Regions from separate parts of the Mesorhizobium sp. P3_A2 genome, predicted to be linked through region 2. Evidence: predicted binding sites of a transcription regulator. Region 2 holds the regulator's gene; the other holds the start of a gene.
The links. The regulator LexA, encoded in region 2, represses DNA repair genes until DNA is damaged. The targets are predictions, from matches to a motif close to TGTTCNNNNTGTGTTCNG.
Positions count from the first base shown of each region.

Region 1: a site for LexA is predicted at 3,046-3,063, ahead of AC1DXM_RS24750 (PA0069 family radical SAM protein). Genes of this name have one in related genera too.

Region 1 is NZ_JBFUGC010000012.1:10,512-17,622, forward strand. It holds gene AC1DXM_RS24725 (4-(cytidine 5'-diphospho)-2-C-methyl-D-erythritol kinase) at 1-178, shown strand, start outside; gene moaB (molybdenum cofactor biosynthesis protein B) at 165-719, shown strand; gene AC1DXM_RS24735 (GFA family protein) at 905-1,333, shown strand; gene AC1DXM_RS24740 (hypothetical protein) at 1,323-2,297, opposite strand; gene AC1DXM_RS24745 (glycosyltransferase) at 2,484-2,987, opposite strand; gene AC1DXM_RS24750 (PA0069 family radical SAM protein) at 3,138-4,292, shown strand; gene AC1DXM_RS24755 (ribonuclease HII) at 4,448-5,143, shown strand; gene AC1DXM_RS24760 (F0F1 ATP synthase subunit B) at 5,368-5,859, opposite strand; gene AC1DXM_RS24765 (F0F1 ATP synthase subunit B) at 5,870-6,469, opposite strand; gene AC1DXM_RS24770 (F0F1 ATP synthase subunit C) at 6,536-6,760, opposite strand; gene AC1DXM_RS24775 (F0F1 ATP synthase subunit A) at 6,842-7,111, opposite strand, start outside.
Region 2 is NZ_JBFUGC010000003.1:129,593-136,703, forward strand. It holds gene trpC (indole-3-glycerol phosphate synthase TrpC) at 1-410, shown strand, start outside; gene moaC (cyclic pyranopterin monophosphate synthase MoaC) at 413-895, shown strand; gene AC1DXM_RS08105 (molybdopterin molybdotransferase MoeA) at 895-2,100, shown strand; gene lexA (transcriptional repressor LexA) at 2,218-2,970, shown strand; gene AC1DXM_RS08115 (ComEC/Rec2 family competence protein) at 2,964-5,423, opposite strand; gene gltX (glutamate--tRNA ligase) at 5,547-6,971, shown strand.

The sequences.
Region 1 (7,111 bases), on a different contig from region 2:
GAACCGGGCTGGGTCGGGATTCTCGCGCATGTCGGGGTCCGGCGCGACATGCTTCGGGCTGTTCGAGACCGGCAATGTCGCCAAGCGCGCCGCGGCCGAGATCCGCAGCCGCCAACCGGACTGGTTTGTCGCCGCGACGCGAAGCATCGCTTCGGAGGGAATTGATGGCCAGACTTGACGAGAGCCGCCCGTTCATCCCGGTGCGCATCGCGGTGCTGACGGTTTCGGATACGCGCAGCCTCGCCGACGATAAATCCGGCAAGACGCTGGCCGATCGCATCACCGAGGCCGGCCATGTCCTCGCCGCGCGCGACATCGTCACCGACGATCGTGAAAAGATCCGCGATACAGTCCTGGCATGGTCCCGGAACAAGGAGATCGATGTCGTCATCACCACCGGCGGCACCGGCTTTACCGGCCGCGACGTGACGCCGGAGGCGCTGGAGCCGATCTTCGAAAAGCGCATGGACGGCTTTTCCGAAGTCTTCCACCGCATTTCCTACGACAAGATCGGCACCTCGACGGTGCAGAGCCGGGCGACCGGCGGTGTCGTCAACGCCACCTTCGTCTTCGTGCTGCCGGGCTCGCCCGGTGCCTGCAAGGACGCCTGGGACGGCATATTGAAGCCGCAGCTCGACTATCGCCACATGCCCTGCAACTTCGTCGAGATCATGCCGCGCCTGGACGAGCATTTGCGCCGCCGCAAGGCCGGCTCGTAAAGCAAGGCGGATAGCGGTTCAGCGCTGCCTTTGTCAGGCGGAATGGCAGCTACGCCTTCGAGAGGTCATTTCCTGCAAGTTGCCTAAGGCGTAGTCTGCGGCCAAGTCCTCTTTGTTTGACGCAATTCCGGACGGAAAACCGCTTCACACTTTTCCTGGAATTGCTTTGAAGGCGGAACGATACGATGAGCACGCACACGGGCGGCTGCCATTGCGGCAACATCCGCCTGACATTCGAAACCGGGATCGAGCCGTCCGAGATGGAGATCCGCGCCTGCCAATGCGCTTTCTGTGTCCGGCATGGCTCGCGCGCTGCCGCCGATCCGCAGGGGCGATTGATCGTCACGGTCGAGGACGAGGCGCGGTTGCACCGATACCGGTTCGGATTGCGCACCGCCGACTATCTCATCTGTCGCGACTGCGGCGTCTATGTCGCGGCCGTGGCCACCGATGGCTGCGACCCCAAGGCGATCGTCATCGTCAATGCGCTGGACGACCGGCTGCGGTTCAGCCGCGAGCCGGTCCCAATGGATTACGATGCCGAGAACAAAGAGGGCCGCATGGCCCGGCGGCAGGCGCGTTGGATGCCGGTCGAGATCAAGGTCAGCGGATGACCGGTTCGCCGTGGAAGCGGCGGCGCGAGGGCGGCGACACACCGAAGCCGACCTCCATCATCAGCCGCGGCGTGCGCGACGGCACGGTGCCCATGTGGAAGCCGAACGGGTCCTCGACAAAGCCGAGACCTGCGTCGCCGGTCAGCGTGACCGGGCTGTCGTCTCCATAAACCTTGAGCACCTCTTCGGCCGGATGGCCGACCAGCAGCGTCAGCTGGTGCTTGAGGCTGCGCCTGTTGTGGCTGCCCCTGACGTACACATGCGGGCCGGTGCCGGCATCGCAGGGTTTCAGGTAGAAGAAGAATTTCAGCATCCGCCAGTCGTCGAGATCGAAATGGTATTTGCCCAGGGAGGCAAGGTTCTTGTCGGCATCGGAAGCCTCGCCGGTCGGAAAGCTCCACCAGACGCGCGTCGTGATCAGCTTTGCCTGCCCGCCGAGATAGTGCTGAGCGATGTCGAGCAGAAGCGGATCGTTCTGGATGGCGAGTGCCGCCTTGCAGCCGAGGATGCGCTCGAAATAGTGGCCGCTGAGCAAGGAACGGCCGAAACGCCTCTCGGCCTCGGCATGATCCCCAGGCATGAATTCGAGCCGGCGATCGAAATTGCCGAAGCATGGCGTGCTTTGTGCAAAGCACCCAATCTCCTCATGGATTGCCGTCGGCAGGACCAGGCCTGAGAACATCCCATCGGTGCGCAGCGTTTCGACGATCGAGTTGAGCTCGACGCCCCTGAACATCGTTGCTCCGGCACTCTGCGCCGGACGGGCGGCTCTGGCGCCCAGCCAGTGCAGCTTGCGCGCCGGCATGGTGCGGGCCAGCATGAACATCGGCAGCCAGGCCGGGTTCTCACGCATATCCTTGAGATAGGTCGGGATGCGCACGGCGATGCGGCGGAGCAGGCTGCCGTTGCGGGCAATGGCTTCCAGGCTGGCGGCGCCGGATTTGTCAGGGGTCGAAAGGTTCATCGAGGTCCTCAGTATATGAATGGCAGCCGACGACGCGTCACCTGCTACCGCTCCGGCACTACCCAAACCCAATTCTCCCACATCAATGGAATGCTAACCCCGCGTCTACTTTTGTGCAATGCACAATAACGACGTGCTAAAGTAAAAAGTTCAATCCCTCGCTCCGACCAAGAGCGAGAGCGGGAGTCACTTCTTCGGCGCCACCCAGATTTCGGCGTCCAGCCGCCTGGTGGCGAGACCGCGCGCAAGAGCCTCGGCGCTGTGCGCGTTCTTCGACAGGGAAGCGGCCTGCCGCTTGCTGATGACCAGCCCTTCGGCCAGCGCCCGGTTTCCCTGGAGCACCCGTGCCAGGAACGGCGTGCGGCTGCCGCGGGCGCGGGAAAAGCGCGCCGGCATGGTCTGCCGCGCCGTGTGGGCGACAACGTCGTCGATCCAGCCTTCCGAAAGCCGCGCGCCGGGCTCCAGAAACAGCAGCCAGTCGCCTTTCGCCTGCCGGATCCCGGCGGCAATGCCGCCGGCGACGAAGTGACAGCCGGCGTGATCGGCGACACGATGCGTCTGGTCGGTCGAGCCGGTGTCGCAGACGATGACATCGCGCACCACGCCCTCGACCGCGCCGCCGATCAGCGAGGCGAGCGTGCGGGCAAGGCCCTCTTCGTCATCTCGGGTTTCGATAAGAACGCTGAGCATATTTAGCCGAATAGCGGAAAGCCTGGCGCAGCGCCAGTTTTGCATCGCACAACAAAAAAGTTCTTGCTTTGTTCTCATCGGCAAAATAGGATTATTTTCATGAACAGACCGAATCGACAGCCGGCCGACAGTCCCTGGGAGAGGGCGAAAATGGAACATATCGTGCGTGCGGACATTGCAGCCTTCGGGGCAGGAAGAGCCGAGATGGCCAATGCGATGATCGAACAGAGCGGCATGCGTGTCCGTCCGGACCGCAACCGCGGCCGTTCGGCCGGCATCAATCCGTCCGGCCGCTTCGAGCCCGTCAGCCGGCATGTGTTCGACGATGGCTGGAATTCGCTGGAGGAGCTGCCGCCGTTCAAGACCGAGGTGCAGGTCGAGAAGCCGCGCACGATCATCACCCGCAACGAATCGCCCGACATCTCCTTCGACCGTTCGATCAACCCCTATCGCGGCTGCGAGCATGGCTGCGTCTATTGCTTTGCGCGGCCGACCCATTCCTTCATGGGCCTGTCGCCGGGGCTGGATTTCGAATCGAAGCTGTTTGCCAAGCCGGATGCGGCGCGGCTGCTCGACAAGGAACTGTCTAAGGACGGCTACCAGCCGCGCACCATCGCCATCGGCACCAACACCGATCCCTACCAGCCGATCGAAAAGCAGTACCGGATCATGCGCGAGATCCTCGAAGTGCTGGAGGCGCGCGGTCATCCGGTCGGCATCGTCACCAAATCCCATCTGGTGACGCGCGACATCGACATATTGTCACGCATGGCCGAACGCGGGCTGGCCAAGGTGGCGCTGTCGGTGACGACGATGGACCGCATGCTGGCGCGCACCATGGAGCCGCGCGCGTCGACGCCGACCAAGCGGCTGGAGGCGATAAGGCAGCTTTCGGATGCAGGCATTCCGGCCTCGGTCATGGTGGCGCCGATCATCCCCGGCCTGACCGACCAGGAGATGGAGCGTATCCTCGATTCGGCCCGTGCCGCCGGCGCCCGTGAAGCCGGCTATGTCATCCTGCGCCTGCCGCTCGAGGTGGCGCCGATCTTCAAGGACTGGTTGCTGCGCCACTATCCGGATCGCTACCGGCACGTGATGTCGCTGATCCGTTCGATGCGCGACGGCAAGGATTACGATTCAGAGTGGGGCAAGCGTATGAAAGGCGCCGGACCCTATGCCTGGCAGATCGGCCGACGCTTCGAGATTACTGCCAAGCGGCTCGGCCTCAATGCCGAGCGGCGGACGCTCAGGACCGACCAGTTCGTCGCCGCCGCCAATGCGACCGAGCAGCTGATGCTGCTCTGAAGACCATCCCTGCCCCGCCATCGTTGGCTGGGCAGGCGAAGAAATCCCGTCCGGCCTGTCCCCCGGCCTGCAGACGGTGCCCCCTCCCGGTCTTGCCCCACTCGACCCTGGAGGGACTTGCGGAGAATCGGAGCCGATGCGAACCTCGCCGCAAGATGGCTCGCGCGCGTTCCGATTCTCCGCTTCTTTTCGAGATGATCGAGAAGCCCGACTTCTCCTTCGAGACGAAGGCGATGGCCGAAGGTCTGTGGCCGGTGGCAGGCATGGACGAGGCCGGCCGTGGGCCGCTGGCCGGACCGGTGGTGGCGGCAGCCGTGATCCTCGATCCCGCCAACATTCCCGACGGCCTCGACGATTCCAAACGGCTCAATCATTTGCAGCGCGAGGCACTGTTCCTGAAAATCCTGGGGTCCGCGCTCGGCGTGTCGATGGCCTCGGTGAGCGCCGAAGGCATTGACGGCAGCAACATCCTCAAGGCGAGCCTCGAGGCAATGCGCCGCGCCCTTGCCGGCCTGCCGATCCAGGCCAAGCTTGCACTGGCCGACGGCCGAGACGTGCCGCCGGGTCTCCTCTGCGAGGGCCGCGCGCTCATCAAGGGCGATCAGCGCTCGCAGTCGATCGCCGCCGCCTCGATCGTCGCCAAAGTGATGCGCGACCGCATGATGTGCGGCTGCGGCAGCCACCACGAGCGTTACGGGTTCGAAGTCCATATGGGCTACGCCACGGTCCGCCACCGCACCGCAATCGAAGCGCATGGGCCGGTGGCAAGGCTGCACCGCGCGTCGTTCGCGCCGTTCAGGCTGGGTGGGGTTGAGGTGGCTGAGGAAGAGAGTTTTGCCGGGTTGGAGTGAGGGTAATCTCCCCCCTCGAGGGGGAGATGGCCGGCAGGCCAGAGGGGGTCGCCGCGCGTGAAGCGCTGGCCACTTTTTCGCGGCAGAAAAGGCGTCGCGCCCGGTCGAACCGACCCCCTCTGTCGCCTTCGGCGACATCTCCCCCTCGAGGGGGGAGATTATCCGCGCTCAACAAAAAAGCCGCCAGGTCGCCCGGGCGGCTTCATGTCAGCGAGCTAACCCGCTCAGTTCAGCTTGGCCTTCACGTCCTGCAGCGCGGACTTGAACAGGTCGGCGCCGGCCTTGGCATCGACCTTGGCCGCAAGCAGGGCGCGGGCTGCCTCGACGGCGATGTCGACGGCGCTGGCGCGCACCTCGGCGACTGCCTCGCGCTCGGCCTGGCCGATCTTCTGCTCGGCAAGCGCGGTGCGGCGGGTGACGTAGTCCTCGGTCTTCTTGTGCGCTTCGGCGGCAAGCATGTCTGCCTCGCGCTTGGCGGCGGCGACGATTGCCGCGGCCTCCTGCTCGGCTTCCTTGCGCTTCTTCTGGTACTGGCCGAGCAGCTGCTGGGCCTCTTCGCGCAGCTTGCGGGCTTCATCAAGCTCGTTGCTGATCTTGGCGGCACGGGCGTCGAGCGCCTTGGCCATCAGCCCCGGTACCTTGATGTAGACGGCGATGCCGAGGAAAATGATAAGGGCGACGGTGGCCCAGAGCGTCGCGAGCGATGTGGCGTCCATGATGTGCTCCTCAGCGGGCCACGGATTTGACGGCCGCCGCGATCTCGGCCTTGCCGGTCTTGCCTCCGACAAGCGCTTCGACGATGGCCGAAGCAGTGTCCTCGGCGATCGTGCCGACTTCCTTCATGGCCTTGGCCTTGATGGAAGCAATGCTGGCCTCGGCCTCGCCGAGCTTCTTGTCGAGCGCGGCCTCGACCTTCTTGCGGGCAGCTTCGGCTTCGGCCTTGGCAGTGTCGTTGGCCTGCTGGCCAATTGCATTGGCCTTGGCCTTGGCTTCCGCCAGTTCCTGCTCGTAAGCAGCAACGGCAGCGTCAGCCTCGCCCTTCAGCCTGGCGGCCTGGTCGAGGTCCTGCGTGATGCGATCGCTGCGCACGTCGATAATGCCGCCGAGACGCGGCATCACCACCTTCTTCAGGAACAGGTAGAACAACCCGAACGTGATCGCCAGCCACAGAAGCTGCGACGGGAACGTCGCCGGATCAAATGGCGGGAACGTGCCGTGCGCCTCGGCAGGCACGCCGGTGCCGGAATGCGTATCGCCTTCCGTGCCGGTGTGGGCGCCTTCAGCGGCGGGTGCGGACTCTTGCGCAAAGGCAGATGTCACGAACATGGACTATCCCCTGATATCAGGCATGGCCGCAGGGTAGCGGCCGGCCTGTCCAATCTTCTCGAGTGCTCAGCCGAACAGGGCGAGAAGCGCGATCAGAAGCGAGAAAATGCCCAGAGCTTCGGTGACGGCGAAGCCGAAAATCAGGCGGCCGAACTGGCCATCGGCGGCCGACGGATTGCGCAGGGCGCCCGCCAGGTAGCTGCCGAAGATGTTGCCGAGGCCAATGCCCGCACCGCCCATGCCGAGGCAAGCGATACCAGCGCCGATGTACTTTGCTGCTTCTGCGTCCATTTTAAAACTCCTTTGGATCTGTAATTCGTTGCAATTCCATCCGGCGACCGATGCCGGAAACTCTTGGCCAGTACCCCGGGGTCAGTGCCCAGGATGCAGGGCGTCGTTCAGATACATGCAGGTCAGCACGGCAAAGACGTAGGCCTGCAGGAAGGCGACCAGCAATTCCAGGGCGGTCAGCGCGACTGCCATGGCCAGCGGCAGCACCGAACCGGCGACGCCGACGGCGCCCAGCGCGCTCAGGCTGACGACGAAGCCCGAAAAGACCTTCAGCGTGATGTGGCCGGCCAGCATGTTGGCGAACAGACGAACCGAGAGGCTGACCGGGCGCGAGACGAAGGAAATCACTTC
Region 2 (7,111 bases):
CCTGGGGCGCCGACGCCATCCTGATCATCATGGCCAGCGTCGACGATGCCTTGGCGAGCGAATTGGAAGCGACCGCATTCGAACTCGGCATGGATGCGCTGATCGAGGTGCATGACGAAGCCGAGACCGAGCGCGCGGTAAAACTCTCGTCGCGGCTGATCGGCATCAATAACCGCAATCTTAGAACGTTCGAAACCAGCCTGGAAACCTCCGAGCGGCTGGCGTCGATGGTGCCGGGCGACCGCTTGCTGGTCAGCGAGAGCGGTATTTTCACGCATGACGATTGCCTCAGGATGCAAAAGGCCGGCATCGAAACCTTCCTTGTCGGCGAAAGCCTGATGCGGCAAGAGGATGTGGCGGCGGCAACGCGCCTGCTTCTGACGGGCAAGACGCCGGCAGAGGCCGTCTGAGGATGCCAGCCGCCCTCACCCATCTCGGCGCCAAGGGCGAGGCCAACATGGTCGATGTCGGCGACAAGGCGGAGACGACGCGCACGGCGATTGCCGAGGGTTTTGTCTCGATGCGGCCGGAAACCCTGAAAATGATCCTCGACGGTGACGCCAAGAAGGGCGACGTGCTGGGCACAGCACGCATCGCCGGCATCATGGCGGCCAAGAAGACGCATGAGCTGATCCCGCTCTGCCATCCTCTGCTGTTGACCAAGGTGTCGGTCGACATCGAGCCGGACGCGGCGCTGCCTGGCCTCAGGGTCACGGCACTGGCCCGCGTCACCGGCAAGACCGGGGTCGAAATGGAGGCGCTGACCGCTGCCTCGGTGGCATGCCTGACCATTTACGACATGGCCAAGGCGGCCGATCGCGCCATGGTGATTTCCGGCATAAGGCTGGTGGAAAAGACCGGCGGCAAGTCCGGCGACTACAAGGCGGGCGCCTGATGGCGCTGGTTCCCGTGGCCGAGGCGCTGAAGCGCCTGCTGGAAGGCGCTGTGCCGCTGCCGGGTGAAAGCATCGCGCTGGCGGATGCTGCCGGCCGGGTGCTGGCGGAGCCTGTCGTGGCGCTACGCACCCAGCCGCCTTTCAACGCCTCCGCCATGGACGGCTATGCCGCGCGGGCGCAGGATGTGGCGTCCGCCCCGGCGCGGCTTTCGGTGATCGGCATGGCGCCCGCAGGGCGCGGCTTTGACGGCTCGGTCGGCAGGGCGGAGGCTGTCCGCATTTTCACCGGCGCGCCGGTGCCCGAAGGTGCCGACACGATCGTCATCCAGGAGAATGTCCGCGACCTTGGCAATGGCCATATCGAGGTCACCGAGCCGACCGCGAAAGACCGTAACATCCGCCGCCGTGGACTGGATTTCTCGCAAGGCGACCTGCTCCTGCAAAAAGGTCGCGTGCTCGATCCGGCCGCATTGTCGCTTGCGGCGTCGGCCAATCATCCGATGCTCAACGTCGTGCGCCGACCTCTGGTCGCGATCATCGCCACCGGCGACGAATTGCTGCCGCCGGGGCGTGACCCCGGTCCGGATCAGATTATCTCCTCCAACGCTTACGGTGTTGTGGCCGCCGCGCAGTCTGTCGGCGCCAAAGCGCTTGATCTCGGCATCGCGGCAGATCGCAAGGCCGACATAGCGGCGCTGGTGCGCAAGGCTGTCGCGGCAAAGGCCGACGTCATCGTCACGCTCGGTGGCGCTTCGGTCGGCGACCACGACCTCGTGCATGACGTGCTGACCGGCGAAGGCATGAAGCTCGATTTCTGGAAACTCGCCATGCGCCCCGGCAAGCCGCTGATGTTCGGGCGGCTCGGCGACATCAGGTGCATCGGCCTGCCCGGCAATCCGGTGGCGAGCCTGGTCTGTTCGCAGCTGTTTTTGAAGCCGCTTTTGGCGCAGCTCGGCGGCCGCGTCCATCGGCAGGATATCCGTCCGGCGCAACTTGGCGCCGCGATGCCGGCCAATGATCTGAGGCAGGACTATGTGCGCGCCGTGGTGAGCGAAGAAACCGGCGCACGGGTGGCGACGCCGTTCGGCATCCAGGATTCCTCGATGTTGAGAATGCTGGCCGACGCCAACGGCTTGATCGTGCGCGAGCCCTTCGCTCCTGCCGCCGCCGCGGGTGCCGCCTGCAGCGTCCTGATGTTACGCTGAACAAAACGTCAACACATTCATTAAACTTTAAAAGGTTGCGGAACACAACTGGAACAGATAGTGTTTGTTCTGGGTTTGTTTTTTCCGATTCTGGTTTCAGAACCCGTGGGGGCCGCGATGCTGACGCGCAAACAACATGAACTCCTGATGTTCATCCATGAACGCCTGAAGGAGAGCGGAATCCCGCCGTCTTTCGACGAGATGAAGGAGGCGCTCGACCTTGCCTCGAAGTCCGGTATCCATCGCCTGATCACGGCGCTGGAGGAGCGCGGCTTCATTCGCCGGCTGCCGAACCGGGCTCGAGCATTGGAAGTGCTGCGGCTGCCCGACTCGATCGCGCCCGGCCTCAACGCGGCGAAGAAGTTTTCGCCGAGCGTCATCCAGGGCAGTCTCGGTCAAGGTGGTCAGGGGCAAGGCGGTCTCGGCCGCCAGATCAAACCGGCCTCCTCTTCTCGTTCGATGTCGGCCGGCAATGACGACGCGGTTTCCGCGGTGTCGATCCCGGTGATGGGCCGCATCGCCGCCGGTGTGCCGATCGACGCCATCCAACACCAGACCCATTCGATCTCGGTGCCGCCGGACATGATCATGGGCGGCGAACACTACGCGCTCGAGGTCAAGGGTGACTCGATGATCGAGGCCGGCATTTTCGACGGCGACACGGTGATCATTCGCAATGCCGATACGGCGAGCCCCGGCGAGATCGTGGTGGCGCTGGTCGATGAAGAGGAAGCGACGCTGAAGCGCTTCCGCCGCAAGGGCGCCTCGATCGCGCTGGAAGCCGCCAACCCGGCCTACGAAACCCGCATCTTCGGGCCGGACAGGGTCAAGGTGCAGGGCAAGCTGGTTGGGCTGATCAGGCGCTACTGAGCCGGTTTAGGTTTGTACTTCTCGGGCTGCTTGTAAGGCGGCATTCCACGCGCTTCGCGTGAGAAGCGGCGTTGCTCGTGCCAGGGACGATAGGGCTTGTCGACGGCGAAGCGGATGGTTGGCGCTGTCGCGGCCGATTGTGGGTCGAAGAAGACGGCGGCACTACCATCGCGGGCAAGTTGCTTCTTGGTCAGGACCAGCACCAGCGGGTCGCGGCACGGATTGTAGGCGGTGGCGTCGTCGATGACGATCAGGCTCGCGAAAGCGCAGGCTGGCCGCGCTGTGTTGCGGTCTTTTGCCAGCGCGATGATGGCTCCGGCGGGGTGCCGGGCAATGCAGAGATTGCCTGTGCAATAGAAGGGCGAGCCTGGCGGCAGGTCGAGCGGGTCTAGATCGAACCGCGTGTCCGTTGCCTCGAAAATCTCAGGCGGGATAATGGTTTCGGCTCTCAATGCCCGTTTCCAATTATCGGTGGTGAATTCGTTCGAGCGTTCCCGGTTGAGCGCGAGTTCGCCGCCGCCGATCGGCAATGCCACCAGATGCGCATCCTCCGAGATAAGCACATCGGGCGTGCGCACCTGCGGCACAGTCAACAGGCCGGCCAGCGCGAAAGGAACGGCCGCCAGCCTCAGCCAGGTGGTGGCCATGGTGGCGATGACGAGGGCGACCGCTACCAGCAGCACCGAGCGGATGGAGATCAGCCCGACGGCATCGACCGGCGAGCGCTGAGAAATCCAGGCGGAGATGGCGATCATCGTCGTCAGCCCCTTGCCCATGACATAGAGGAACGGCCCATCGGCGCCGAACGGCATGGCCAGCGCGCTGAGCACCGCAAACGGCATGACGACCAGCGAGACGATCGGCATCACCGCCAGATTGGCGAGCAGACTGAGCGGCGACACACGCTGGAAATGCCAGATGGCAAACAGCAAAGTGGCGCTGCCTGCGATGATCGATGTCATGGCGAGACCGCCCATGGCCAGCACGAATTTTCGCGACAGGAAGCCGACGAACGAGCGCCTTGCGGGCGGCGTTCTCACCTTGTCGGCGCGGTAGTCAGCCCAGCCGGCATAGGCGCCGACTAGGGCGGCGGTGGCGGCGAACGACATCTGGAAACTCGGGCCGACAACCTCATGCGGCGACACCAAGATGACGGCGATGGCCGAGATCGCCAGATTGCGCATGGTGAGCGCTGCACGATCGAACAGCACCGCGACCAGCATGACCGCCAGCATGATGAAGCTGCGCTCGGCAGCGACAACAATGCCTGAGATGACGAGATAGGCGGCAATGGAGACAAGCGCTGCCGCCGCCGCATATTTCTTCACCGGCCGGCGCGAGGAGAAATCCGGAAACAGCGCAAAGGCGCCACGCAGCAATGCCATGATGGTGCCGGCGACCAGCGCCATGTGCAGGCCGGAAATGGAGATGATGTGGTAGATGCCGGTGCGCCGCATCGCCTCGTTGACCTCGTCCGGAATGCCGGCGCGCACACCGACCATGAGCGCCGCGGCAATCTCGCCTTCGGCGCCGCCGATCTTGCCCCTGATATGGTCGGCAATGTTTTCGCGCGCATTCTCGATTGCCGACGAGAGCCGTGCGGTCAGCGGCGGCAGGCCCTGCGAAGCAATGGTTTTCGGATTACCGAGAAAGAAGCCGCTGCCGCCGATCCCGGTGAAATAGCTGTCGAAGGAGAAATCGTAGCTCTCCGGCCGCACCGGACCGGTCGGCGGCAACAGCCTGGCATAGCCGGTGATCAGGGAGCCGGCGGTCATATCGGCGGGAACGGTGCGCGCCGAGAGCCTGACCCGCTCTGGCGCGTAGCGCAGCTTTGGGTGAGCGGTGGAAATAACGTCGAGCGTCAGCCTGACGCGGCCGTTCTCCATCTGCTCGAGACTGACGACGCGTCCGGTCAGTCGTGTCTGGATCTCGGAGCCGAGCATCTGCGTTCCGGCGCGCCAGGTTTCGACTTTGGCGGCGACCACGCCGAGCGCACACAGCATCGCTGCCATGCAGAGCAGATGCGTCTTCGGCCAGGACCGGGCGACGGCTGCGCAACAGGCCGTTAGCAGCACAATCGCGATTGGCTGGGCAAAGCCTGGCTCGCTGGCCAGCGAGAAATAAATGATGACGCCGGCCGCCAGGAAAACCGGCACCAGCAGAAAGGCAACGCCACGGTCGAGTTCGGTGACGGCGGCCATGGCAACGCTGCGGCGGATTGCTGGCCATGTCGATCGGCGTAGCAGCCTGCGCAGACGAATGGCGGACCCGGGCACGGCGTCGACCGACGCCGACGCAGTGTCACCCGGAGACAAAGGTCGGAGACCAGGTCGCGTCTCGGGCAGCGCGACGGGCATCGGCTCGGCATAGGGACTGTCGGCAAATAGGGAGCGTTCGTTGACGCTTGTCGCAGCGCCCTCGCCTTGATCCTCGCCCCGGCCACGTCCAGCCATCGGGTCTGCCCCTTGCGCCCTAGACCCCCTATGCTACATGAACGCGCAAAGCGCGAAAGTCCGCGCGATCACGCCCCCTTTTTCTAGCCTTGCCCGAGAATTGCCATGTCCAGCAAAATTGCCATGTCCAACAGGGTGGTCACCCGTTTTGCCCCCTCGCCCACCGGCTACCTGCATATCGGTGGCGCGCGCACCGCGCTGTTCAACTGGCTGTATGCCAAGCACACTGACGGCACGATGCTGCTGCGTATCGAGGACACCGACCGCGAACGTTCCACGGAAGCGGCAACCCAGGCCATTCTCGATGGGCTGACCTGGCTCGGCCTGTCCTGGGACGGCGAGGCCGTCTCGCAGTTCGAGCGTGCGCCGCGCCACCGCGAGGTGGCCGAGGAGTTGGTGCGCCTGGGCAAGGCCTACTACGCCTACGAGACTCCCGCCGAGCTCGAGGCGATGCGCGAGGCGGCACGCGCCAAGAGCCTGCCGCCACGCTACAATGGTGCTTGGCGCGACCGCGACCCCTCCGAGGCGCCTGCCGGCGTCAAGGGCGCTATCCGCATCAAGGCGCCGACCGAGGGCGAGACTGTGGTGCATGACCGCGTGCAGGGCGAGGTGCGCTTTCCCAACAAGGATCTCGACGATTTCATCATCCTGCGTTCGGATGGTGTCCCGACCTACATGCATGCCGTCGTCGTCGACGACCACGACATGGGCGTCACCCACATCATTCGTGGCGACGACCATCTGACCAATGCCGCGCGCCAGACAGTGATTTACAACGCCATGGGCTGGGAGGTGCCGTCCATGTCGCACATCCCGCTGATCCACGGCGCCGACGGCGCCAAGCTGTCGAAGCGGCATGGCGCGCTCGGCGTCGAGGCCTACCGCGCCATGGGTTATCTGCCCGAGGCGCTGCTCAATTATCTCGCCCGCCTCGGCTGGAGCCATGGCGACGACGAGGTGATGTCGATCAAGGACATGATCTCATGGTTCGACATCGGCGACGTCAACAAGGGTGCGGCGCGCTTCGACTTCGCCAAGCTCGACGCGCTGAACGGCGTGCATATGCGCAAGATGGATGATCAGGCACTTCTCGACATCTTCGTCGCCACTCTTCCCTATCTCGAAGGCGGCCCGGCGCTGGCCGCCCGCCTCGACGACACCAGGAAGGCGCAACTGCTGGCCGCCCTGCCCGGTCTGAAGGAGCGCGCCAAGACACTGGTCGAGCTGGCCGATGGCGCCGGCTTCCTGTTCGTCGAGCGGCCGCTGCCGATCGACGAGAAGGCGGCCGCACTGCTCAATGCCGACGCGCGGGCGATCCTGCGTGGCGCACACGCGGCTTTGCAGACGGTTTCGGGCGAATGGACGGCCGCTGCTGCGGAAGCCGCGGTGCGCGAGTTCGCGACGGCTGGCGGCCACAAGCTTGGCGCCGTGGCCCAGCCACTGAGAGCAGCCCTTACCGGCCGCAGCACCTCGCCCGGCGTTTTCGACGTGCTTGCCGTGCTCGGCCGCGAGGAAAGCCTGGCGCGGATTGGCGATCAAATCGATTAGGAGCGAACTGGCCCAAGAAGATTGGCATTGAAAGGCGCGTTTCGCAGTGCAACATTAGGCCCTGGCCCAATCTGGCACGCACCTCCCAAAATGCGGTGGCGAGTTCGCGCATTCCGGTGATTTCGACGTGTCGTTAGCAG